DNA from 3 places in the Afipia sp. P52-10 genome. Region 2 is predicted to be linked to each of the others. Evidence: predicted binding sites of a transcription regulator. Region 2 holds the regulator's gene; each other region holds the start of a gene.

Region 1 (8,126 bases), on a different contig from region 2:
GGCGTGCTGATGGAGGTCGCCGCCTGGCGCGAGCGCGAGGCGCAAAGCCGCGACGTGCCGCGCAGCCGCGTGCTCAAGGACGACGCCATCGGCGACATCGCTACTCATGCACCGACCTCGCTGGAGAAGCTCGCGCATCTGCGCTCGATCCCGAAGGGTTTCGAGCGCTCCAAGTGGGGCGCCGACATCGTCGCCGCGGTGGAACGCGGCCTTGGCCGCGATCCGCAGACGTTGCCGAAGCTGGAGAAGCCGCGCAGCAACGCGGCGGGTTCGGCGATCGTCGAACTCTTGAAGGTGCTGCTGCGGATGACCTCCGAACGGCATCACGTCGCCGCCAAGGTGATCGCCACCATCGACGATCTCGAGCAGATCGCCGCCAGCGACAAGGCGGATGTGCCTGCCCTGCACGGCTGGCGCCGCGAGCTGTTCGGCGAAGCGGCGCTCGCGCTCAAGCACGGCCAGCTGGCCCTCGCGATCGACAAGGGCCGCGTGGTGCGCGTCGAACGCAATTAGCGAACCGCTTCAAAATTCTCGGCGTCGTCCTAACGAAAGCTGGGACCCAGCCCTCCGAGACGCTCGTTGCTGAGAGCACATGGCATCCTGGATGCTCGCATGCGCGGGCATGACAGTCATTGATGCTTTCAGCTTCGTTCGATCGCAGAGCTCAGACCGATCAGCCGGGTCACCTGCTTGAAGCGGTTGGCGATGCGGTCGCCAGCAAGCGCGGCAACGCGCGGTTCGAACGATAGCGTCATCTTGCGACCGCGCAGTTTGAAATGGGTTGCGCCGAGCACGCCGGTCTGCGCCGCCGAGATCAGGTGCGCGACGCGGATCGCCGAACCGAGCACCTGGGCCCAACCCAGCATGCCTTCGGAGACCAGTTCGGCGACGCGCGGCGACAGCTCGTCATGCGCCTCGCCAAGGCCGGCATAGCGATAGTAGACGGTCAGCCCGATGAAGGCTCGGCCCTCGTGATCGATCGAGCCGAAATTGCCGTTCGCCAGCAGATTCAGCGTCTGCTCGCCGCGATAATCGGGATGTGCGCGCCAGCCGATGTCGGCGACGAGGCAGGCGACGTGGCGCAACCGCCGCTCTTCCGGCGTCTCGACGATCTCGGCCGCCCTGATGAAGCGACTGGTCCAGTCGAACAGCTCCTCGGCATGACGCGGTGAACGCGAGCGCAGCACGTTGAGATCGCTCGCGGCCGCAAGCAGCCCGTCCCTTGCCTGCTCGGCGGCGGAGAGCTTCGAGAACAAGAGACCTTCGCGCACGCCGTAAGTGGAGATCATCACCGTCTTCGGCTTGGCGACGCGAATGATGTGTTCCAGCACCAGCGCTGCGTAAGCGAGCAGCGGCCGCCGCGCATCGGCAACTGCTTCAATATCCGGCAGCGTGCGCCCGGGCGTCATCCGCTTCACCCGTCGCACGAACGCCAGCGCCTCGTCGGCCGGGATGGAATAGCCATGCATCACGCGCAGCGGATAATTGGTCTGCGAGATGTGCAGCCGCGCCAGCGCACGCCAGGTTCCGCCCACCGCATAGAAGATACGGCCGCGCCCGGCCTTCAGTTCGTCGAGCCCGGAGAGCGCGTCTTTGACGATCTTCTCGGCGCGCTTGATCGACTTGCGCGACATGTCCTGCAGCGCGAGGCCGCCGAGCGGCAGCGACACGCCACGGCTGACGCGGCGGCCCAAGATGTCCACCAGTTCGAGCGAACCACCGCCAAGATCGCCGACGATGCCGTCCGGCTTGTAGACGCCCGACACCACGCCGAGCGCGGACTGCTTGGCTTCCTGCGCGCCGGAGAGGATTTCGATCCTGGTGCCGGCGATCTTTTCGGCGCGGGCGATGAACTCGGGTCCGTTCTTGGCATCGCGACAGGCGGCAGTGGCGATCACATAGGTCCGCCCCACATGCATGACGCGGCAGAGCGCGCGGAAGCGGCGCAAGGCGCCAAGCGCTCGCTCGACGGCGTCCGCTGCCAACAGTCCGCTCGAATACACCTCACGACCAAGACCGCAGAGGATCTTCTCGTTGAAGAACGGAGTCAGGCTGCGCGTCAGCGCCTCGTAGACGACGAGACGCACCGAGTTCGAACCGATGTCGATGACCGCGACCGCAGGCCCAGACGTCCGCGATGCGTGGGTCAGGCGCGCGTGACGAAGCTGCACGAGCTTGTGGTTATGAAGAGGATTGCTGGCGGTCCGAACGGCGCGTGAGTCTGCGCGGTGAGGATTCTTTGAGCGACTTGCCACGGCCCGACAGACTTGGATTCGTCATGAAGTATTTGTGCAGGTTGAAGGGCTCCTCGCCCCTCGCGGCCTTCATACGCGTTGACGACCCATCCGGCAACAACTGCCAGCTCTGCTCGTTGTCCTTCAGATTCGCGACCATGATCTGGTCCAGAACCTGTTGATGCACCGTCGGATTCTGCAACGGACAGAGCACCTCGACGCGGCGGTCGAGATTGCGCGGCATCATGTCCGCCGACGAGATATACACAGCCGCTTTCGGTGACGGCAGCCCATATCCCATGCCAAAGCAGTAGATTCGGCCATGTTCCAGGAACCGGCCGATGATCGACTTCACGCGGATGTTTTCCGACAGGCCAGGGACGCCGGGCCGCAGGCAGCAGATTCCGCGCACGACAAGATCGATCGAGACGCCGGCATTGGATGCCTCATAGAGCGCATCAATGATCTCCGGATCGACCAGCGAATTCATCTTCATCCAGATCGCCGCAGGCTTGCCCTGCTTGGCATAGGCGGCCTCGCCGTGGATGTGGCCAAGGATGCTCCGGCGCAGCGTCAGCGGCGACACCGCCATCCGCTCGATATCGATCGGTTCGGCGTAGCCGGTGATGAAGTTGAACACGCGCGCCACATCGCGGCCGATCACGCTGTCGGAGGTGAAGTATGACAGGTCGGTATAGATGCGCGCGGTGACCGGATGATAGTTGCCCGTGCCGACGTGCACGTAGGTCGTGAGGCTGCCGCCTTCGCGGCGCACCACCAGCGATAGCTTCGCGTGCGTCTTCAGTTCGATGAAGCCGTAGACGACCTGCACGCCCGCGCGCTCCATGTCGCGTGCCCAGCGGATGTTCGCCTCCTCGTCGAAGCGCGCCTTCAGCTCGATCAGCGCGGTGACCGACTTGCCGGCCTCGGCCGCTTCCACCAGCGCTTTGACGATCGGCGAGTTGGACGAGGTGCGATACAGCGTTTGCTTGATTGCCACCACGTCCGGATCGCGCGACGCCTGCTGCAGGAACTGCACCACCACGTCGAACGACTCGTAAGGATGGTGCACGACCAGATCCTTTTGCCGGATCGCCGCGAAGATGTCGCCGCCATGATCGCGCACGCGCTCGGGATGGCGCGGCACGTAGGGTGCGAACTCCAGGTCCGGCCGGTCGAGCCGCGTGAGCTGCGACAGTTCGTTCATCGCCAGCACGCCATCAACCAGGAACATCTCGTCATCGGCGACCGCGAGTTCACGTTGCACGAATGCGCGCAGCTCCTCAGGCATCGCCGCCTCGATCTCGAGGCGGATCACCGATCCACGGCGGCGGCGCTTCAGCGCGGTCTCGAAGGTGCGGACCAGGTCTTCCGCCTCTTCCTCGATTTCGATCTCGGAGTCGCGGATGATACGGAACGCGCCCTGCCCCTTCACCATGTAGCCGGGGAACAGCCGCCCGATGAACAGGCTGGTGGCCTGCTCCAAGGTCATCAGCCGCATCGCCTCGTCCTTGGCCGAAGGCAGGCGGATGAAACGGTCGATCTTGCCGGGCATGCGGATCAACGCGTTCATCGCCTTGCCGTCGGACACGCGCGAGAGCTGCAGCGCGATCGAGAAGCCGAGGCTCGGAATGAACGGGAATGGGTGCGCCGGGTCGATCGCCAGCGGCGTCAGCAGCGGAAAAATGTTGTGCAGGAAGTGGTCTTCGATCCAGGTCCGCTCCTGCTTGGTGACCTCGCGACCCTCGATCAGGGCAATCCCGGCATCGGCCAGGATCGTCCGCAAATCGCGCCAGATCGCCTGCTGATCGGTGGCGAGCGCCGACACGGCTTCGTTGATGCGGGCGAGCTGCTCGGCCGGAGACAGCCCGTCCGGGCTCTTCTCGACGATGCCCTCGCGCACCTGCGCCTTCAGGCCGGCGACGCGGACCATGAAGAACTCGTCAAGGTTATTGGCAGAAATCGACAGGAAGCGGAGCCGTTCCAGCGCTGGATGCAGCGTGTTGACGGACTCCTCGAGGACGCGGCGGTTGAAGTGCAGCCAGGAGAGTTCCCGGTTGATGAACCGCTCGGCCCCGGCTCCGGTCACCGACTGGTGCGCCTCTGGCCTCTTTTCATCTTCAAGAACAACAACTTCTGGCGAGTCCATCACCCATCACCCAACTGGTCGCACGGCCCATTCGTACGGGAATCAAAGCGCGGCGGAGCATCGCCATCGACCGTGACGCTGGGATGACATGATGAGCTTCCTTCCCATGGCGGTCCAGACGGCCTTGTCGCCAGGCTGGTTCCGAATGCGCTGCTCATGACCCGATCCACCGGACCTTACCACCCACCCGACCTCCCGGGACACGACCTCAGCGCGGCGAGGTGTCCTCGCCCGAGCGCTTTCCGGAATCAAGCCGCTGGTCCCCGCAACAGTTCCGAAGCCAGGGCTCGCGTCACCGGCCGTCCGAGCCGCAGCGATTCGCGATCCAGCAGGTCCACGGCCCTTCGCGCTGCAGCAAAGGAGCGTTCAATCCGCGCCGCAACGTAATTAACCAGGCTCTCATCGACGGTGAGCTGCCGGTCCATGCACAATTTGACGATCAGCGCCCGCAAGAGCGCATCGTCCGGCGACGCCAGCGTCACCACCGGAACCGCCCGCAGTCGCGAGGCGAGGTCCGGCAGATCAAAGGTCCAGGTGGCCGGAAGCGTACGCGCGGTCATCAGCACGTCCGCCTGCTGCTGGCGAGCGAGGTTGAGCAGATGAAATAGCGCCCGCTCGTCCACCGCGGACGGGGCGACGTCCTCGATCACCAGCGCGCCGGTCGCCAGCGCATCAGGCACAGTCGCCGCCGTCAGAGCCCGCGCCGCCGTCAGCCGCGCGCCGGAATTGACCGCCCAGATCGATGCGAGATGACTCTTGCCGGCCCCGCTTTCGCCGGTCAGCATGACGGTCCGGGCCGGCCAGTCCGGCCAGCGGTCGATCAGCGCGACGGCTGCGGCATTGCCCGGCCCTTCGAGAAAATCCTCGCGCGTAAGGCTTTCCGCATGCGGCAAGGAAAACGCCAGTTGCCGCGGTTGCGCGCTACCTGCCACTTGACTCAAACTCCCGATGCGCCTTGCTGCAGCGCCCGTTCCGCTTCTCGACCACGATCGCGCCCAAAGCAAGACAGCAACCGAGATCCCGCTATTGGTTCGATTCCAACTCGCTCATGTGGCGCATCCACTCGACCAGGTAAAAGCCGACCGACGCCAGTGTCAGCACCGTCACCGCCGCCATCAGGATCATGTCCAGCGGTGCCACCGCGAAGCCGAAGCCGAGTGCGGCCATGATCACGCCGGCATAGAACACCTGCGCCACCGTGTTCAGTTTCGAGACCATCAGCGGCTTCATCGGGATCGGCCGGCCCACCAGCCAGGAGACGATCACCGCGCCGATGATGATAATGTCGCGCGAGACCACCAGGATCACCAGCCAGCGCGGAATTTCGGCGACGATGCCGAGCGCGACGTAGATCGATACCAACAGGCACTTGTCCGCCAGCGGATCGAGCATCGCACCGATCTCGCTCTGCATGTTGAAGCGCTTGGCGAGGAAGCCGTCCACTGCATCGCTCAGGCCGGCGATGAAGAACAGCACGAACGCCACCGCCATCTGACCGGATGTGATCGCCCAGATGATGACCGGAACCAGCAGGATCCGGACCAAGGTAATGAGGTTTGGAATATTCACGCGCAGGTCCCGGACGCCGGGCGGGCACCCCTCCCCACGGAGTGCCCCGCCCGGCTACTTGTCTACATAGTACAGTTGGCAGACCGGTGCGAGCCATTGCGCGGACAAGGAAATCTGCGTAACCAGCGGATTGCCGACCCATAGCCCTCTCGACCGGCCGAAAGAGATGACCGACCGCAAGAACAGCCTCACCTACGCCGACGCGGGCGTCGATATCGATGCCGGCAACCGGCTGGTCGACCTGATCAAGCCGATGGTGCGCGCAACCGCTCGACCGGGCGCCGATGCGGAAATCGGCGGCTTCGGCGGGCTGTTTGATCTCAAGGCCGCAGGCTTCAAGGACCCGGTCCTGGTGGCGGCCACCGACGGGGTCGGCACCAAGGTCAAGATCGCGATCGAGACCAAGATCCACACCGGCATCGGCATCGATCTGGTGGCGATGTCGGTGAACGATCTGGTGGTCCAGGGCGCCGAGCCGCTGTTCTTCCTCGACTACTTTGCCTGCGGCAAGCTCGATCCGGAGGCAACCGCGGCAATCGTCGCGGGCGTCGCCGAAGGGTGCCGCGAATCCGGCTGCGCGCTGATCGGCGGCGAGACCGCCGAGATGCCCGGCCTCTACAAGGACGGCGACTACGACCTCGCGGGTTTCGCTGTCGGCGCCGCTGAACGCGGCACGCTGCTGCCGACCAAGGACATCGCCGCCGGTGACGTGGTGATCGGCCTCGCCTCCTCCGGCGTCCACTCCAACGGCTATTCGCTGGTGCGCAAGATCGTCGAGGTCTCTGGCCTCGGCTGGGATGCGCCAGCCCCGTTCGCGCCGGTGATGACGCTCGGTGGCGCGCTGCTCACGCCCACCCGCCTCTACGTCAAATCCTGCCTGCGCGCGATCCGCGAGACCGGTGCGGTGAAGGCACTCGCCCACATCACCGGCGGCGGCTTCACCGACAACATTCCGCGCGTGCTGCCGAACGGCCTCGGCGTGCGGATCGACCTCGCCGAATTGAAGATGCTGCCGGTGTTCAAGTGGCTGGCGGCGCAAGGCGGCATCGCCGAGCGCGAGATGCTGCGCACCTTCAACTGCGGCGTCGGCATGGTCGCGATCGTCAAGGCGGAGGCGGCGCAACGGGTGACCGATGTGCTGATGAGCTCAGGCGAGACCGTGATGCCGCTCGGCCAGGTGATCGCAGCGGACGGCGACGAGCGTGTCGTCTATGACAACCAACTCGACATGAAGCCGTAACGCGATGCGACGGCGCGTTGCCATTCTGATCTCCGGGCGCGGCTCCAACATGAGCGCGCTGATCGAGGCCGCGCGCGACAACGCGTTTCCCGCCGAGATCACCGTCGTCATTTCCAACAAGCCGGATGCGGCTGGCGTGGCGAAGGCGCGCGAGGCTGGCATTCCGGTGGAAATCGTCGCGAGCAAGCCCTACGGCAAAGACCGCGCCGGCTTCGAGGCCGCGCTGCAGGCGGTGCTGGACAGCCGCAGCATCGACATCGTCTGCCTCGCCGGCTTCATGCGGCTGTTCACCGCCGATTTCGTGCTGCGCTGGCAGGGCCGGATGCTGAACATCCATCCCTCGCTGCTGCCCTCGTTTCCGGGGCTGGAGCCGCACGCCCAGGCGATCAAGGCTGGCGTCAAGCTCTCCGGCGCGACCGTGCATTTCGTCACCCCGGATACCGACGCAGGCCCCATCATCATGCAGGGCGCGGTCGCGGTGGCTGACGACGACACCCCGGAGACGCTGTCCGGGCGCATCCTCACCGTCGAGCATCGCATCTATCCGGCGGCGCTGAAGCTCGTCGCCGACATGCGCGTGCGCATCGACGGCGACCGATGCATCATCGAAGGCAGCGAGGCCAGCGGCACGCCGCTGATCGCCCCCTCCGCCTGATCCACAAAGACGCTGGTCCGGACAAACGAAAACGCCGGGCGCGAACACGCCCGGCGTTTTGCAACTGTAAGCCTGATCAGCTCAGCCGACGATCTCGTTACCGGAGAAGAACTGCGCAATCTCGATCGCCGCAGTCTCGGCCGCGTCCGAACCATGCACCGAGTTCTCGCCGATCGACTTCGCATGCAGCTTGCGGATGGTGCCATCGGCCGCCTTCGACGGATCGGTCGCGCCCATCACGTCGCGATAGCGCGCGATCGCATTGTCGCCTTCCAGCAC
Region 2 (8,126 bases):
CCGGCGATGAAAGCCTTCGGTTTCGAATTTCTCTGGACCCAGCGGTGGGCGCCGTCGGCGCAGCCGGAGCCCGTCATGGGCGCGCTCGGCCCGATCTACGGGACGCTCGTCACCTCGGTCATCGCCATGTTGATTGCCGTGCCGGTCGGTCTCGGCATCGCCGTCTTCCTCACCGAACTCTGCCCGCAATGGCTGCGCCGGCCGATCGGCATCGCCGTCGAACTGCTCGCCGGCATTCCCTCGATCATCTACGGCATGTGGGGCTTCTTCGTGCTCGGCCCGTTCCTGGCGCACACGTTCCAGCCGTTCATGATCAGCATCTTCGAGGGCGTTCCGGTGCTCGGTGCGGTCTTCGCGGGCCCGCCATCCTATCTCAGCCTGTTCAACGCCTCGCTGATCCTGGCGATCATGGTGCTGCCATTCATCACTGCGGTCTCGCGCGACGTGTTCGCGACCGTTCCGCCGGTGCTGAAGGAGGCGGCCTACGGCGTCGGCTGCACAACCTGGGAAGTGATCCGCTACGTGGTGATCCCCTACACCCGCGTCGGCGTGATCGGCGGCGTCATGCTGGCGCTCGGCCGCGCGCTCGGCGAAACGATGGCGGTGACGTTCATCATCGGCAACTCGTTCCGCGTCTCCTCGTCGATCTTCGCGCCGGGCACGACGATCTCGGCGGCGATCGCCTCGGAGTTTGCCGAGAGCGACGGCCTGCACCAGTCGTCGCTGATCCTGCTCGGCCTGCTGCTGTTCATTCTGACATTCTTCGTGCTCGCTGCGGCGCGGCTGATGCTGCTGCGACTCGAGCGCAAGGCGGGGAAGTGACGCCATGACCATCGCCGATACCAGCGTTCCGGCTGCCAATCCGATCTATAGCCGCCGCCGGCGGGCGGACGTCATCGTGCGCCTGCTCTGCGTCGGTGCGGCGCTGTTCGGCGTGAGCTGGCTCGCGCTGATCCTGTTCACGTTGTTCTGGAACGGGCTTGCCGGCATCAGCCTGCAGATCTTCACGGAGATGACACCGCCGCCGGGCTCCAACAGCGGCGGCCTGCTCAATGCCATCGTCGGTTCGCTGCTCATGACGTTGATCGGCGTCGGCATCGGCGCGCCGCTTGGCCTGTTCGCCGGCACTTACATGGCCGAGTACGGCCGTCACGACCAGCTCACCTCGGTCGTCCGCTTCATCAACGACATTCTGCTGAGCGCGCCGTCGATCATCATCGGTCTGTTCGTCTACGGCGCGGTGGTGGTGCCGATGGGCGGCTTCTCGGCGCTCGCCGGTGCGCTGGCGCTGGCGGTGATCGTCATTCCGGTGGTGGTGCGCACCACCGAGGACATGCTGCTGCTGGTGCCCAATCCGCTGCGCGAGGCGGCGTCCGCCCTCGGCCTGCCGCGGTCGCTGGTGATCCGCCGCGTCGCCTATCGCGCCGCCCGCGCCGGCATCATCACCGGCGTTCTGCTCGCCACCGCCCGCGTGGCAGGTGAAACCGCGCCGCTGTTGTTCACGGCGCTGTCGAACCAGTTCTGGAGCCTCGATCTCACCAAGACGATGGCCAACCTGCCGGTCACCATCAACAACTTCGTGCAGAGTCCTTACGACTACTGGAAGCAGCTCGCCTGGGCGGGCGCGCTGATCATCACGCTTGCAGTTCTGGCCCTGAATATCGGTGCGCGTATCCTTGGCGCCGAAAGGACGAATAAATGAGCAGCCTCAACGTTTCCGTCGATCTTCCTCAGACGTCGGCGCCGCCGATGTCGGCCACCGCCGACAGCACGCCGAAGATCACCGTTCGCGACCTCAACTTCTTCTACGGCGACGCGCGTGCGCTGAAGAACATCAACCTGACGCTCGGCACCAACCGCGTCACGGCCTTCATCGGCCCGTCGGGGTGCGGCAAGTCCACCTTGCTGCGCATCTTCAACCGGATGTACGATCTGTATCCGGGCCAGCGCGCGGAAGGGCAGATCCTGCTCGACAAGACCAATATTCTGGACCCGAAGCTCGATCTCAATCTCTTGCGCGCGCGGGTCGGCATGGTGTTCCAGAAGCCGACGCCGTTTCCGATGACGATCTACGAGAACATCGCTTTCGGCATCCGCCTGTACGAGAAGATCTCCCGGTCGGAGATGGACGATCGCGTCGAGGCGGCGCTACGCGGCGGTGCGCTCTGGGACGAGGTGAAGGACAAGCTCAATGCCTCGGGCCTCAGCCTGTCGGGCGGCCAGCAGCAGCGGCTGTGCATCGCGCGGACCATTGCGGTGCGCCCGGAGGTGATCCTGTTCGACGAGCCGTGCTCGGCGCTCGATCCGATCTCGACCGCCAAGATCGAAGAGCTGATCAACGGCCTGAAGGAAGATTATACGATCGCGATCGTGACCCATAATATGCAGCAGGCCGCGCGCGTGTCGGACTATACGGCGTTCATGTATCTCGGCGAGCTGATCGAGTTCGACGCGACTAACAAGATCTTCACCTCGCCGTCGGATCGCCGGACGCAAGATTACATTACCGGCCGGTTCGGTTGAGCCGCGCTTTTTGGAGATGGTCATGGCTTCAGAACATACCGCAAAGGCATTCGACGCCGATCTGCAGGAGCTCGCGCGTCTGGTTGCCGAGATGGGCGGCCTGGCCGAGCGCCAGATCGGCGACTCCGTCGACGCGCTGGTGCGCCGCGATGCCGCGCTCGCCAAGCAGGTCGTCGAACTCGATACCGAGATCGACAGGCTGCAGCATCAGATCGAGGAGCGGGCGGTGCTGACGATCGCCCGCCGCCAGCCGATGGCGGTCGACCTGCGCGAGATCGTTGGCGCGTTGCGCGTCGCCACCGACCTGGAGCGGATCGGCGACCTCGCCAAGAACATCGGCAAGCGGGTCAACCAGCTTGATGGCGATTTTCATCCGATGAAGCTGATCCGCGGCCTCGAGCATATGACGGCGCTGGTGCAGTCGCAGATCAAGTCGGTGCTGGATGCCTATGCCGCACACGATCTGCCGGCGGCGATGGCGGTGTGGAAGGGCGACGAGGAGGTCGATGCGATCTGCACCTCTTTGTTCCGCGAATTGCTCACCTACATGATGGAAGACCCGCGCAACATCTCGTTCTGTATCCACCTGATGTTCTGCGCCAAGAATATCGAGCGGATCGGCGATCACGCCACCAACATCGCCGAGACGGTGTTCTACATGATCGAAGGTCAGCAGATCTCCGACAAGCGCCCGAAGGGCGATATGACCAGCTTCGCCGCGATGGCGCCTGGCAACTAAGCGAACGACAGGGGTTTCATGAACGCACGGATTCTGGTTGTCGAAGACGAAGAGGCGCTGACGACGCTCTTGCGTTACAATCTCGACGCGGAAGGCTACGACGTCGAAACCGTCGGGCGTGGCGACGAAGCCGATACGCGCTTGAAGGAGCGTGTGCCCGACCTGGTGGTGCTCGACTGGATGCTGCCGGGGCTCTCCGGCATCGAACTGTGCCGCCGCCTGCGGGCCCGTCCTGAAACGCGGCAGTTGCCGATCATCATGCTGACCGCGCGCGGCGAGGAAAGCGAGCGAGTGCGCGGGCTCGCCACCGGCGCCGACGACTATATCGTCAAGCCGTTCTCAGTGCCGGAGCTGTTGGCGCGCGTGCGCGGCCTGTTGCGCCGCGCCTCGCCGGAGCGGATGGCCAACGTGCTGTCCTGGGGCGACCTGGAGCTCGATCGCGAGAAGCGTCGCGTCTCCCGCGCGGGCCAGCCGATCGAACTCGGTCCGACCGAGTATCGCCTGCTCGAGTTCTTCCTTGAGCATCCGGGCCGCGTGTTCAGCCGCGAGCAACTGCTCGACAGCGTCTGGGGCCGGGACATCTACATCGACGAACGCACCGTCGATGTGCATATCGGCCGTCTGCGCAAGCTGTTGAACTCCGGCCGGGCGATCGATCCGATCCGCACCGTGCGCGGCGCGGGCTATGCTCTCGACGATCGTTTCGGCAAGGTGGAGCAGCAGCAGTAGCGGCAGCCCGCATGCGGTGACACCAGCAGCATAACAACGCAGAAGGGCCTGACTTTAAGTCAGGCCCTTTGTTTTTGTTCGTTTCGGTCGTTCGCTTGCGCCTCAGCGCGGCCGCGACGGGTTCCGGCGGCGGTCCGCAGCCGGCTGATAGGCGACTCGGGAGTGATGGCCGCAGTAGGGAAGACCGGTGAGCGACTTGCCGCCACAGAAGAAAAAGTCGGCGCTGCCGGGATCGCCGACCGGCCAGTGGCAGGTATCTTCGGTGAGTTCCAGGAGCGTCTTGCGTTGACTCATCGGAACCACGTTGTCGAAGGCGATCGGATCGGCCTCGACTTCCATCTCGAAGGCATGAGCCAGCGCGGTGTTGCCGCGTGAGACCGGACGCGAGATGCGCATGATGTGCTGGGCGGGCCGCGCCTTGCGCGGACGCGGGACGGATGTGGACGGTGACTTGGCGCGGCCGGAGAGTCCGAGCCGATGGACTTTGCCGATCACGGCATTGCGCGTGACATTGCCGAGTTCAGCCGCGATCTGGCTTGCCGAAAGCCCCGCTTCCCAGAGCTTCTTGAGTTGCTCCACGCGCTCGTCGGACCAGGTAATGACTGTCATCGCCTTCTTCCCTTGTTGTCGCATGCGCGTTGCGCGCACATGTGACTGGAACCTCCGGCGCGATTTCGCCGGCCTCGGGCCGCTGAATCCCTCCTCCCTCGCCGGAATCGCCTTTAACGACCGGACGCTACGCCTTAACAAAAACGACCTGAGGGGGCAGAACCGCTGCACGAGATGTCGTGTCTTATGGCCCAAACGCTACAATATGCGCTGACTCGCGCGCAAGAGTCCGGGGCTGTGAATTCCGACATGAGCTGTGAAGAAATCAGCAAAATGGGCTTTTTCTACGGTCGCCGTGACCGAACTGCCGCTGTTGACAGTTCGCGGCCCACCAATAGAATGTTGCCTGTGCCGCCTTGGAAGGGCGGCACTTTTATTTCGGGCCGACGCCAAAGCCTAGCGCACTCAATATGATGCCGGGCACGAAGCGCCCCCCTGATCCAATGAACCAGGTCGCCATGAACCAGATCGCACAGACCCATCTGCTTCCCGTTTTCGCCCGTGCCGACGTCGCCTTCGAGCGCGGCGAGGGGGCGTGGCTGATCGCGACGAACGGCGATCGTTATCTCGATTTCGGCAGCGGCGTCGCAGTCAATGCGCTCGGCCATGCACATCCGCATCTGGTCAAGGCGATGACCGAGCAGCTCGGCAAGGTCTGGCACGTCTCCAACCTCTATTCGATGCCCGACGGCGAGAAGCTCGCGCGCCGGCTGTGCGAGGCGAGCTTTGCCGACGTCGCCTTCTTCTGCAACTCCGGCGCCGAAGCGGTGGAGTGCGCGATCAAGATGGCGCGCAAGTATCAGCATGCGAGCGGCAAGGGCGAACGCTATCGCATCATCACGTTCGAAGGCGCATTCCATGGCCGCACGCTTGCGACCATCGCCGCCGGCGGCCAGGCGAAATATCTCGAAGGCTTCGGCCCGCCGGTCGAAGGCTTCGATCAGGTGCCGCTCGGCGACATCGAGGCGGTCAAGACGGCGATCGGTCCGCAGACCGCGGCGATCATGATCGAGCCGCTGCAGGGCGAGGGCGGCGTGCGTTCGCCATCGCCGCAGTTCTTCAAGGCGCTGCGCGAGCTGTGCGACCGTAACGGGCTGCTGCTGGTGTTCGACGAGGTGCAGACCGGCATGGGCCGCACCGGTGAGATTTTCGCCTACAAGCGGACCGGCGTGACGCCGGACATCATGTCGCTCGCCAAGGCGCTCGGTGGCGGCTTCCCGATCGGTGCATGCCTTGCAACGAAGGAAGCGGCCAAGGGTATGACGGCCGGCACGCATGGCTCCACCTTCGGCGGCAATCCGCTGGCGATGACGGCAGCCAATGCGGTGCTCGACGTGATGCTGGCGCCGGGCTTCGTCGACCATGTGCAGCGCATGTCGCTGTTGCTGAAGCAGAAGCTCGCGGGCATCTGCGATCGCCATCCCGACATCCTCAGCGAGGTGCGCGGCGAGGGGCTGTTGCTCGGCGTCAAGGCGGTGATCCCGGCCGGCGATCTCGGCAATGCGCTGCGCGACGAGAAGCTGCTGACGGTTGCGGCCGGTGACAATGTGCTGCGCATGCTGCCGCCGCTGATCGTCAGCGAGGCGGAGATCGACGAGGCGGTGCAGCGCATCGAGCGGGCCTGCGCCAAGCTGAGCGCTGCCGCGAAGCGGGGAGTGGCCTGACGTGAACATGCCGCCTCGTCATTTTCTCGATATCAGCGCATTACCGCAGGCCGACCTGCGGGCGATGCTGGACACCAGCCTCGCGTTGAAGACTCGGCGCAAGCAGGGGCTGAACGGCACCGCCGACCGTCCGCTCGCGGGCAAGACGCTGGCGATGATCTTTGAAAAGCCCTCAACGCGAACGCGGGTGTCGTTCGACGTCGGCATGCGCCAGCTCGGCGGCGAGGCGATCATGCTGACCGGCGCCGAGATGCAACTCGGCCGCGGCGAGACGATCGCCGACACCGCACGGGTGCTGTCGCGCTATGTCGACGCCATCATGATCCGTATCCTCAGCCACGATGCGCTGCTGGAACTCGCCGAGCACGCCACCGTGCCGGTGATCAACGGGCTGACGCGGTTGTCGCATCCGTGCCAGGTGATGGCCGACGTGATGACCTATGAGGAGCATCGCGGGCCTATCACCGGACGCACCGTGGCCTGGAGCGGCGACGACAACAACGTGCTGGCCTCCTGGGTGCATGCGGCGCAGCGCTTCGATTTCAAGCTCAACGTCGCGACCCCGCCGGAACTGGCGCCGAAGAAGCCGCTGAAGGATTGGATCAAGCTGAACAATGCCGCGGTGCGGCTCGGCAACGACCCGGAGGAGATGGTGCGCGATGCCGACTGCGTCGTCACCGATACCTGGGTCTCGATGGGGGATAAGGATGGCGAGCATCGCCACAACCTGTTGCGGCGCTATCAGGTCAATGCCAAGCTGATGTCGTTGGCCAAGCCCGACGCGCTGTTCATGCATTGTCTGCCAGCGCACCGTGGCGAGGAGGTGACCGATGAGGTCATCGATGGTCCACAGTCGGTGGTGTTTGATGAGGCCGAGAACCGCCTGCACGCGCAAAAAGGTATTCTTGCCTGGTGTTTTAACGCGGCGAAGCCGGAATGACGGATGACACTCTCGTTCGCGAGCCGTCGGCAGCGCCGCTGCACGACGCGCTGATTCCATTCGAGGTCGCCTCGCTCGACCTGCGCGGCCGGCTGGTCAAGCTCGGCCCGGCGCTGGACGATATCCTGACCAAGCACGCTTATCCGCCCGCGGTGAGCAAGGTGCTCGGCGAGGCGATCGTGCTCACCTCGCTGCTCGGCTCGTCGTTGAAGTTCGAAGGGCGCTTCATCCTGCAGACCCAGACCGACGGTCCGATCTCGATGATCGTCGTCAACTTCACGGCGCCGGACAAGCTGCGCGCCTATGCGCGCTTCGATACCACGCGATTGAAGTTCGGCCAGACCACCGGCGAACTGCTGGGCAAGGGCCATCTGGCGATGACCATCGATCAGGGCTCGGACATGAGCCGCTATCAGGGGCTGGTGGCGCTGGACGGCGGCGATCTGGAAGCGGCCGCGCACGAATACTTCCTGCGCTCGGAGCAGATTCCGACGCGTGTGCGGCTTGCGGTTGGCGAGGAGCTGCGTGGGCAGGGCGGGCCCCGTCATCGTTGGCGTGCTGGCGGATTGCTGCTGCAGTTCCTGCCGAAATCGCCGGAGCGCGCGCGGCAGGCGGATCTGCATCCAGGCGATGCGCCGGAAGGAACCGAGCCGCACACCACCGAGGTCGATGACGCCTGGGTCGAGGGTCAGTCGCTGATGCAGACGGTGGAGGATGTCGAACTGATCGATCCGGAGCTGTCCGGCGAGCGGCTGCTGTTCCGCCTGTTCCATGAGCGCGGCGTGCGGGTGTTTCAGCCGCAGCATGTCCAGGCCAAGTGCTCGTGTTCGCGCCAGGCGGTGGAGGGCATGCTGAAGGGCTTCACCAAGCGCGAGCGGATCGAGATGGTGAAGGACAGCAAGATCGAGGTGACCTGCGAATT
Region 3 (8,126 bases), 940 kb from region 2:
CCGTCACGGCCTGCGGATGGGTACCAGCGAGCTCTATAGCGCGGTCGAAGGGCTGCCTGAGGTGATGGACTCGATGGTGGTCGACCTCGAGTATCTCGGCCGCGAGAGCTACATGCCGCTGTTTGTCGTCTTGCGCGAGGGGCTCACGCTCGATGATCGGCTGAAGGCGGCCATCAATGGAGCGATCCGCACGGCGCTATCGCCGCGCTTCGTGCCGAACGACGTATTTCAGGTCGCGGAGATTCCGCGCACCTTGTCCGGCAAGAAGCAGGAGCTGCCGGTCAAGAAGCTAATGCTGGGCCAACCGGTCGAACGGGTCATCAACAAGGATGCGATGGCAAACCCGGGTTGTCTCGATTGGTATGTGTTGTTCGCGACCGCGTATCTTCGCGATCGGAAACCGGCGGCGTCATAGAGAAACCGGCGGCTCTGAGCCGCCTGGCCTCGGTTCATTTGGGAAGCGGGAAGGCGTCGAGATACGTCTTGTAGTCATCCTCGACATCGATCTGCAACGCTGCGAGCAGCCGCACCACGCCGTTGTAGAACGCGATGGCAACGATCAGTTCGACGATCGTCTCGGCATCCATGTGCCGGTTCAGCGCGGCGAAGGTTTCGTCCGAAAGCGCGATCTTATGGGTCATCTCGCGCGCGGCCTGCAGCACCGCCTTCGTCAGCGGGTCGAGATTCGAGGGCTTGCCGCTGTTCTCGTCGATCAGCCCACGGATGTCGTCATCGGACACACCGAATTCGCGGCCGATCTTGATGTGGTGCGAGTACTCGTATGCGGAGCGGGTGAGATAGCCGACCTGCAGGATCGCCAGTTCGCGCAGACGCGGATCGAGCTTGCTCTTGAACCGGATGTGCCCCCCGAGCTTGCCGAAGGCGCGGGCGGCAGCGGGGCTATGCACCAGGATCTTGTTGAGGTTGATCTTGCGCGCCAGCAGGTCGTGGTGCTCGGCAGCTATGTCGGCCAGATCGAGATAGGGAAGGCGAGCCATGCGGTGATGCTCTCGGATGGTTTGGTGTGGTTAGGTTGCGACCCGGAAAACTCGGGCGCGATGGTCCGAAACGATCATACCCAAACAAGGAACCAAAGCGCGGGGGCGATTGATCCAAACCTGATCGCGCTTCAGGTCGCCTCGGCCGGGCTCGGCTTGCGCCGCTCCGTCACGAACGCCAGCAGAACCGTCAGCGCCATGAAGAAGGCGGCCAGCCAGAACACGCCGCGCGGCATGGATTGATCCATGACCCAGCCGAACAGGATCGGGCTGACGATGCCGCTCATGTTGAAGCCGGTTGAAACGATGCCGAAGGCACGTCCGGCAGCGCCGGGCGGCGCTGCCTTGCGCACCATCATGTCGCGGGACGGCGCGATCACGCCGCCGAGGAAGCCCGCCAGCGTCATCATCGCGATCATCAACGCTGGATGCGGCGTGAACATCGCGATCAGGATGACGAGGACGACGTTCGCGGCAAAGCATGCGGCGGCGACGTCGCCGTGGCGGTGGGTACGATCGGCGAGAAAACCGCCCGCGAGCACGCCCACCGCGCTGGCGCCGAGATAGGCGGTCAGGGCGATATTGGCGGTCGAGAACACGAGGCCGTAGCCGCTCATCAGCGAGACCACGCCGAAGGTGCTGATGCCGCTGTTGGACAGGCCGAGCAGCATGAAGAAGATCGTCAGCGAGATGATTGCCGGGGTGAGGACACTGGTCGGTGCGTTCGGATCCGCGCTGGCATTGGTGTTCGCGGCGGTCGCGGCACTGGCTTCGGGAATCGGGAAGAGCACCAGCAGCAGCGCCACGGCAAAGCCGATCACGCCGGTTGCGATCAGCGCGCCGGTGCCGCTGGTCAGCGCCACGAGGGCCGCGACCAGCGCGGGCGCAACGGCGCCGCCGAAGAAGCCGGCGAAGGTGTGGATCGAGAAGGCCCTGCCGATGCGCCGGCCGTCGATATTGGCCGCCAACAGCGCGTAGTCGGAGGGATGATAGACGCTGTTGGCGAGCCCGAGCAGGGCGGCGCAGCCGATCAGGGTCGCGTAGTTCAGGCTGAAGCCCAGGATGATGAAGGCGATGCTGCCGAGGCAAACACCCAGGATCAGCAGCTTGCGCGCGCCGAAGCGGTCGACGACGTAGCCCAGTGGCGCCTGGGTCAGCCCGGATACCACGCCGAACACGGTCATCGACAGGCCAAGCTCGATGAAGCCGACGCCGAGCCTGTCCTTCAGGAACGGGTACAGCATCGGCAGCACCAGGATGTAATAGTGGCTGAGCCAGTGCGCGACCGAAATGACGGTCAGGCTGCGCAGTTCCGACTGCGTCTCGCTCCGCTCCGACCCGGCGACGATGTCCGCCATGGCGATCCCAGCTCCGCTTCTTTATCGATGCCCTAGTGTCCCGAATCCGACGTCCGCTGTCCTTTGCAGGACGCTCAGAGCGAACGTCGGATTCGGGCAGGACACTAGCAAATTCATGATTCTCGTGTCGTTTCTGGATCAGAAACTCATCACTCAGCTACCTGCTTCCGGGCGCGGTTGTCTATCGTTGCATGGCTGGCCCGCATTCTGCCGGTCGCGCCAGCGCCATGGTGCCCTCGTGGCCGGGAGCGGACGGGACCCTCGCCCGCAGCTTGGCTGAAGGTGCGAAATCAGACGCCAGATCAATGGTTTGTGTCATTCCTGGAGAGGATGACGCGTGTCATCTGCGGGTCATGGATTTGTCAAAGGGGCGCAATGTCCATTCTTCAGAAGGTGCGCGGGCTCACTGAGGAGACTTGCCATGCGCCATTCGTTTCTGTGCTCCGTTGCACTGAGTTTCATGTTGTCGACGGGAGCGCTGGCCAGCGCCGAATTTCCGGCAACGCTCGCCGGTCATGCGGTTCTCCCGGCAGAAACCTTTATCGAGGCCCCGGCGGATGCTCCGGCCGACCTGAAGACATCGGGCAAGTATACCACTGGCCGCCGGGTCGAGGCGCTGGGCAGCGTCATGGGCAAATCCTACGAGCGGCCGACCGGCGTCTCCGTCCCGTTCAAGGGGCAGCCGTTGCAGGGGCACTCGGGCATCAAGGTGATGCCCGACGGCACATTCTGGGTGCTGACCGACAATGGCATGGGCTCGCGTTACAATTCCGCGGATTCGATGCTGTACCTCAACCGTCACAAGATCGATTGGACGACCGGCAAGGTCGAGCGCCAGGAGACGGTATTCCTGCATGACCCGGATCGGAAGGTGCCGTTCCGTATCGTCCATGAGGATACGGCCAAACGCTATCTCACCGGCGCCGATTTTGACACTGAAGGCTTCCAGATCATCGGCGATACCTTCTGGATCGGCGAAGAATTCGGCCCCTACATCATCAAGGCGGACAAGAGCGGCAAGGTGCTGGCGGTGTTCGAGTCAATGGCGGACGGCAAGCCGGTGCGCTCGCCGGATCATTGGTCGGTGCAGTCTCCGGGCGCGCCGGGCGCAACCTATACGACCGTCAATCTGCGCCGCTCCAAGGGTTACGAAGGCTTTGCCAGCTCCAAGGACGGCAAATTCCTCTATCCGCTGCTCGAAGGCGCGCTGTGGGATCCGGAGAAGAAGGACATCGAGAAGGTCGATGGCAAGGAAGCCGCGCGCATCCTTGAATTCGATGTCGTGGCGGAGACGTTCACCGGCCGCTTCTGGTATTACGTGTTCGAGGCGAACGGCAACGCCATCGGCGACTTCAACATGCTGGACGCAACGTCCGGCTTGGTGATCGAGCGTGACAATGGCGAAGGCACGCCGGACAAGGCCTGTCCGCAGGGCCAGCGCGGCGAGAGCTGTTTCGCCGATCTCGCCAAGTTCAAGCGGGTGTACAAGGTCGAATTGTCCGATGCCAACGCCGGCAAGCCGGTGCGCAAGGTCGCCTATATTGATCTGATGAAGATCAAGGATCCGGAGAAGAAGGCACGCAAGGCGCTGAACGATGGTGTCCTGACGTTCCCGTTCTTCACGATCGAAAATGTCGATCGGGTCGACGATCGCCATATTATTGTCGGCAATGACAATAATCTGCCGTTCTCCACCAGCCGGGATCCGAACAAGGCAGACGATAACGAATTCGTCCTGCTCGAAGCCGCGGACTTCCTGAAGGCGAAGTGAGGCACTGCGCCGGTGCCGATGGCCCGGCGCGCTGCTCTTAAGATCCATCTTCATCTTAAGAGACCTTCGGCGGTGCGCTTGATGCCCCAAGCGCACCGCCAACCATTTGCAAGTCCCTTGCTGGTGCGCCATCCGCTGGGCTAAAAGGCCGGCATCCCATCGCAGCCGGAGCTTCCCGATGTCGATTGTGTCGTCTGTTGAAGAGCTCGAGGCGATCTACGGAAAGCCTAATGACGCTTCGACGGTCAAAGTCGCCGACCGGGTGACGGCCGAATACCGCAAGCTGATCGAGGTCTCGCCGTTTGCCGCGCTGGCAACCAGCGGTCCTGAAGGGCTCGATTGCTCGCCGCGCGGCGACGCCGCCGGCTTCGTCCGTATCCATGACGACAAGACGCTGATGATGCCGGACCGGCGCGGCAACAACCGGATCGACTCCTTGCGCAACATCGTGCGTGATCCGCGGGTGGCGCTGTTGTTTCTGATCCCCGGCGTCGGAAGCACGTTGCGGATCAACGGCCGCGCGCATATCGCGACCGATCCTGCGCTGTGCCAGTCATTCCTGATGGAAGGCAAGGCGCCGCGTTCGGTGATCGTCATGGATGTCGATGAGGTCTATTTCCAGTGCGCGCGAGCCATCGTCCGCTCCGATCTCTGGAATCCCGCCAAGCATGTCGACGCGAAGGATCTGCCGAGTCCGGGCCAGATCCTGGCCAGCATGAGCGCCAATCGGGTCGGCGGCGAGGAGTATGATCGGGCTTGGCCGGAGCGGGCTCGGCAGACGATGTGGTGACCGGCTGCGGCTGCAGCGGCGCTTGATCCCGGAAAGATACGTCAAGCGAAGGCCATTGACCCCAACGGCAGGTGGGCCGGGCGCGGGAGTGCGTACCCCTGTCGCGCCGCCTGCATTCCTGCCATCGTGCGTCGGGCGATGGTCGACACGCTTATATGATGATAGTCATAGAAACCGTCGGCTATTCCTGCGCGAAGGGGCGCTTCTCATGAATTCCACGCTATCCGCGGGCACGCCTGCCCAGTCCCGCATTCACTACGCCTGGGTCGTTGCCGCCGCGACGTTCCTGTCCGGATTGATCATGGCCGGCGCGGTCGGAGCGCCGGGAATCTTCATTATTCCGCTGCAGCAGGAGTTCGGCTGGTCCACCTCGGATATTTCCGCCGCACTCGCGATCCGCTTCTTCCTGTTCGGCATCATCGCGCCGTTCGCGGCCGCGCTGATGAACCGGTATGGCGTGCGCCGTGTTGTCCTGACCGCGCAGAGCATCGTCGCCGGCAGCCTGCTGCTGTCGCTGGGAATGACCAGCCTGTGGCAACTGATGCTGCTCTGGGGCATCGGCGTCGGCATCGGAACGGGAATGACGGCATTGGTGCTCGGCGCGACCGTGGCGACACGCTGGTTCACGGCACGACGAGGGCTCGTGGTCGGCATTCTGACCGCCAGCGTCGCGACGGGACAGCTGATCTTCCTGCCGATCCTCACCTCGCTGTCGGTTGCCTATGGCTGGCGCATCGCCTTGATGGTGGTGTGCGTGGCCGTCGGCGGTGCGGCGTTGGTGATGCTGTTGCTGATGCGGGATCGCCCGTCGGATGTCGGCCTGCTGCCCTATGGTCACGAGGGACCACCGCCGGCTGCGCCGCCGGCACCGGCCTCGGTGACGGCCGCTGCCTTCGGCGCCTTGCGCGACGCCTCACGCACGCGGGCATTCTGGATTCTGTTCGGCACCTTCTTCATTTGCGGCGCCAGCACCAACGGCTTGATCCAGACCCACTTCATCCCGATGTGCGTCGATTACGGCCTGACGCAAACCAGTGCGGCAGGGTTGCTCGCTGCGATCGGTGTGTTCGACTTCTTCGGAACGATCATCTCGGGCTGGCTGTCGGACCGGTACAACAATCGCTGGCTGCTGTTCTGGTACTACGGCTTGCGCGGCCTGTCGCTCGTGTTCCTGCCCTTCACGGACTTTACCTTCTTCGGCCTGTCGCTGTTCGCCGTGTTCTACGGGCTCGACTGGATCGCGACCGTGCCGCCGACGGTCAAGCTGACGGCCGCGAAGTTCGGTCCCGAGCGCGCCAATCTTGTGTTTGGCTGGATCTTCGCGGGCCATCAAATCGGTGCAGCATTGGCGGCCTTCGCGGCCGGGTTCTCGCGGACGATGCTGGCGACGTATCTGCCGGCCTTCTTCGCCGCCGGCGCGCTGTGCATTGTCGCCGCGGTGATCGCGCTGACGATCGAGGATCGGCGTCGCACGGCGGAGACGTAGCGGCGGGCGAAGCGTCAAAGCGTTTGTCAAAGACCGGCAAAATAAAGGGGCGCAGCATCGACGATGCCGCGCCCCCTCTTTATGCGTCAAACTGACGGATCGCTAATCGCTAGAGCGCGATGAGATTTGGACGAATCGTCTTCGCGCTCTAGCTTGTTGTTTGAGCATGGTCTTTTCGGAAAACCGCTACACACTTTTCCGGATCATGCTCTAGTTGAACATCGCCAGCGCGGTGACGAGCGGCAACACCTCCTGTGTGCCGCGATAGATCATCTCAACCGCCACATAGAGGATGACCGCGAGGCCGACATAGGCGATCCAGCGATGCTTCTGCAGCAGCTTGGCGATAAACGTCGCCGCGATGCCCATCAGCGCGATCGACAGCGCAAGGCCGAACACCAGCACGTATGGATGCTCGCGCGCCGCGCCGGCGACGGCGAGCACGTTGTCGAGCGACATCGATACGTCGGCGATGATGATCTGCCAGGTCGCCTGTGCCAAGGTCTTGCGCGGGCCGCGAACCGATGCGGTGCCATCGGGGTTGACGTCGATGTCGAACGACTCGGCGGTTTCTTCGGCATGCTGGCTGCGCAACTCGCGCCACATCTTCCAGCACACCCACAGCAGCAACAGTCCGCCCGCGAGCAGCAGGCCGACGATCTGCAGCAGTTGCGCCGTCGCCGCGGCAAAGCCGATGCGGAGAACCGTGGCGGCAACAATGCCGATCAGGATCGCGCGCTTGCGTTGTTCAGCGGGCAAGCCGGCGGCTGCAAGGCCGATGACGATCGCGTTGTCGCCTGCGAGCACCAGATCGATCATGATGACCTGCAGGAGCGCCGTCAGCGCTTGGGCGGTGAAAAGTTCAGCCATAATGTCGTTCCAGCTCGCTACTCTGATGGTTTGGATTCAAGAAGAGGAAGCACCTGCCCGGCGTCGCTCAGCAGCGCCGCGAAGATGCCGATGAACGTGAGCGCGCCGGCGATGTCCCAGTAGGTCACGCCGGCCGCGATCAAACGCTGCGCCGTCAGCCAGGCGATCGCCGCCGCGGTTGCCGCGGCGATGACCGCCATCACGCTGATGATCGGCAGCACGAGCGGCGACGGTGCGGTCCAGGCAATGGTGCCGGTCGCAAGAGTTCCGACGACCGCCACGGCGGCCGCCAGCAACCTCGGACCCTTCCATTCGTTGCTTCGAACCGGCGGGTTCGGAGAATGGAGTTTGATAGGCACCAATACCTCCCGTAGCCGTCACATCGTTGTCGGGTTGACGAAGTCCGCGTTCGTTGCTGGGTTTAAGACAGAGCCGAATTGTGCTAAGTCTCAATTCGCGCGAGCGCATTCATTTTTGGATAGTTTAGTACACTTGAAACTTCGGAACGATCAAGAGTTTTTGAAGTCGGGAGGGGCCAGTGCATTTTGCGAAGGCGGAGCCTGAAGCGAAGCTGCTGCGGAAGCAGGCTGGGGCTTGGCTGAAAGGCTTGAGGAACCGGGCCGGATTGTCGCAGGTCGAACTCGCGGACCGGTTGGGTCTTAAGTACTACACATTCATCTCGCAGGTGGAAAACGGCTTCGGTCGTGTTCCCACCGAGGCGATGGAAGGCTGGGCTCGCGCGTTGGGAGAAACCCCGTCGTCATTCGCCCGCAAGCTGCTCGAGTTTTATGATCCGGAGCTTCACCGGCTCCTCTTCGAGGACAAGACATGAAAGCGCAGAACGTCATCGCGT

Evidence for each region. Region 2 encodes PhoB, which activates phosphate uptake and scavenging genes when phosphate is short. Its sites were predicted from a motif close to TGTCATNNANCTGTCAT; they were not measured.
Region 1: a site for PhoB is predicted at 4,456-4,472, ahead of X566_RS18580 (RNA degradosome polyphosphate kinase). Genes of this name have one in related genera too.
Region 3: a site for PhoB is predicted at 2,695-2,711, ahead of X566_RS10490 (esterase-like activity of phytase family protein). Genes of this name have one in related genera too.

Annotation. Positions count from the first base shown of each region.
Region 1 is NZ_AZSJ01000007.1:284,053-292,178, reverse strand. It holds gene rnd (ribonuclease D) at 1-513, shown strand, start outside; gene ppx (exopolyphosphatase) at 642-2,171, opposite strand; gene X566_RS18580 (RNA degradosome polyphosphate kinase) at 2,182-4,383, opposite strand; gene X566_RS18575 (chromosomal replication initiator protein DnaA) at 4,632-5,315, opposite strand; gene X566_RS18570 (CDP-alcohol phosphatidyltransferase family protein) at 5,407-5,952, opposite strand; gene purM (phosphoribosylformylglycinamidine cyclo-ligase) at 6,119-7,192, shown strand; gene purN (phosphoribosylglycinamide formyltransferase) at 7,197-7,847, shown strand; gene ndk (nucleoside-diphosphate kinase) at 7,929-8,126, opposite strand, start outside.
Region 2 is NZ_AZSJ01000003.1:986,618-994,743, reverse strand. It holds gene pstC (phosphate ABC transporter permease subunit PstC) at 1-822, shown strand, start outside; gene pstA (phosphate ABC transporter permease PstA) at 827-1,702, shown strand; gene pstB (phosphate ABC transporter ATP-binding protein PstB) at 1,750-2,523, shown strand; gene phoU (phosphate signaling complex protein PhoU) at 2,546-3,262, shown strand; gene phoB (phosphate regulon transcriptional regulator PhoB) at 3,281-3,991, shown strand; gene X566_RS05980 (GcrA family cell cycle regulator) at 4,094-4,600, opposite strand; gene X566_RS05975 (aspartate aminotransferase family protein) at 5,059-6,264, shown strand; gene argF (ornithine carbamoyltransferase) at 6,272-7,204, shown strand; gene X566_RS05965 (Hsp33 family molecular chaperone) at 7,201-8,126, shown strand, end outside.
Region 3 is NZ_AZSJ01000003.1:1,928,116-1,936,241, forward strand. It holds gene X566_RS10475 (acetoacetate--CoA ligase) at 1-415, shown strand, start outside; gene X566_RS10480 (carboxymuconolactone decarboxylase family protein) at 450-998, opposite strand; gene X566_RS10485 (MFS transporter) at 1,130-2,356, opposite strand; gene X566_RS10490 (esterase-like activity of phytase family protein) at 2,778-4,127, shown strand; gene X566_RS10495 (pyridoxamine 5'-phosphate oxidase family protein) at 4,306-4,917, shown strand; gene X566_RS10500 (MFS transporter) at 5,126-6,403, shown strand; gene X566_RS10505 (TerC family protein) at 6,614-7,273, opposite strand; gene X566_RS10510 (hypothetical protein) at 7,291-7,632, opposite strand; gene X566_RS10515 (helix-turn-helix domain-containing protein) at 7,812-8,105, shown strand; gene X566_RS10520 (hypothetical protein) at 8,102-8,126, shown strand, end outside.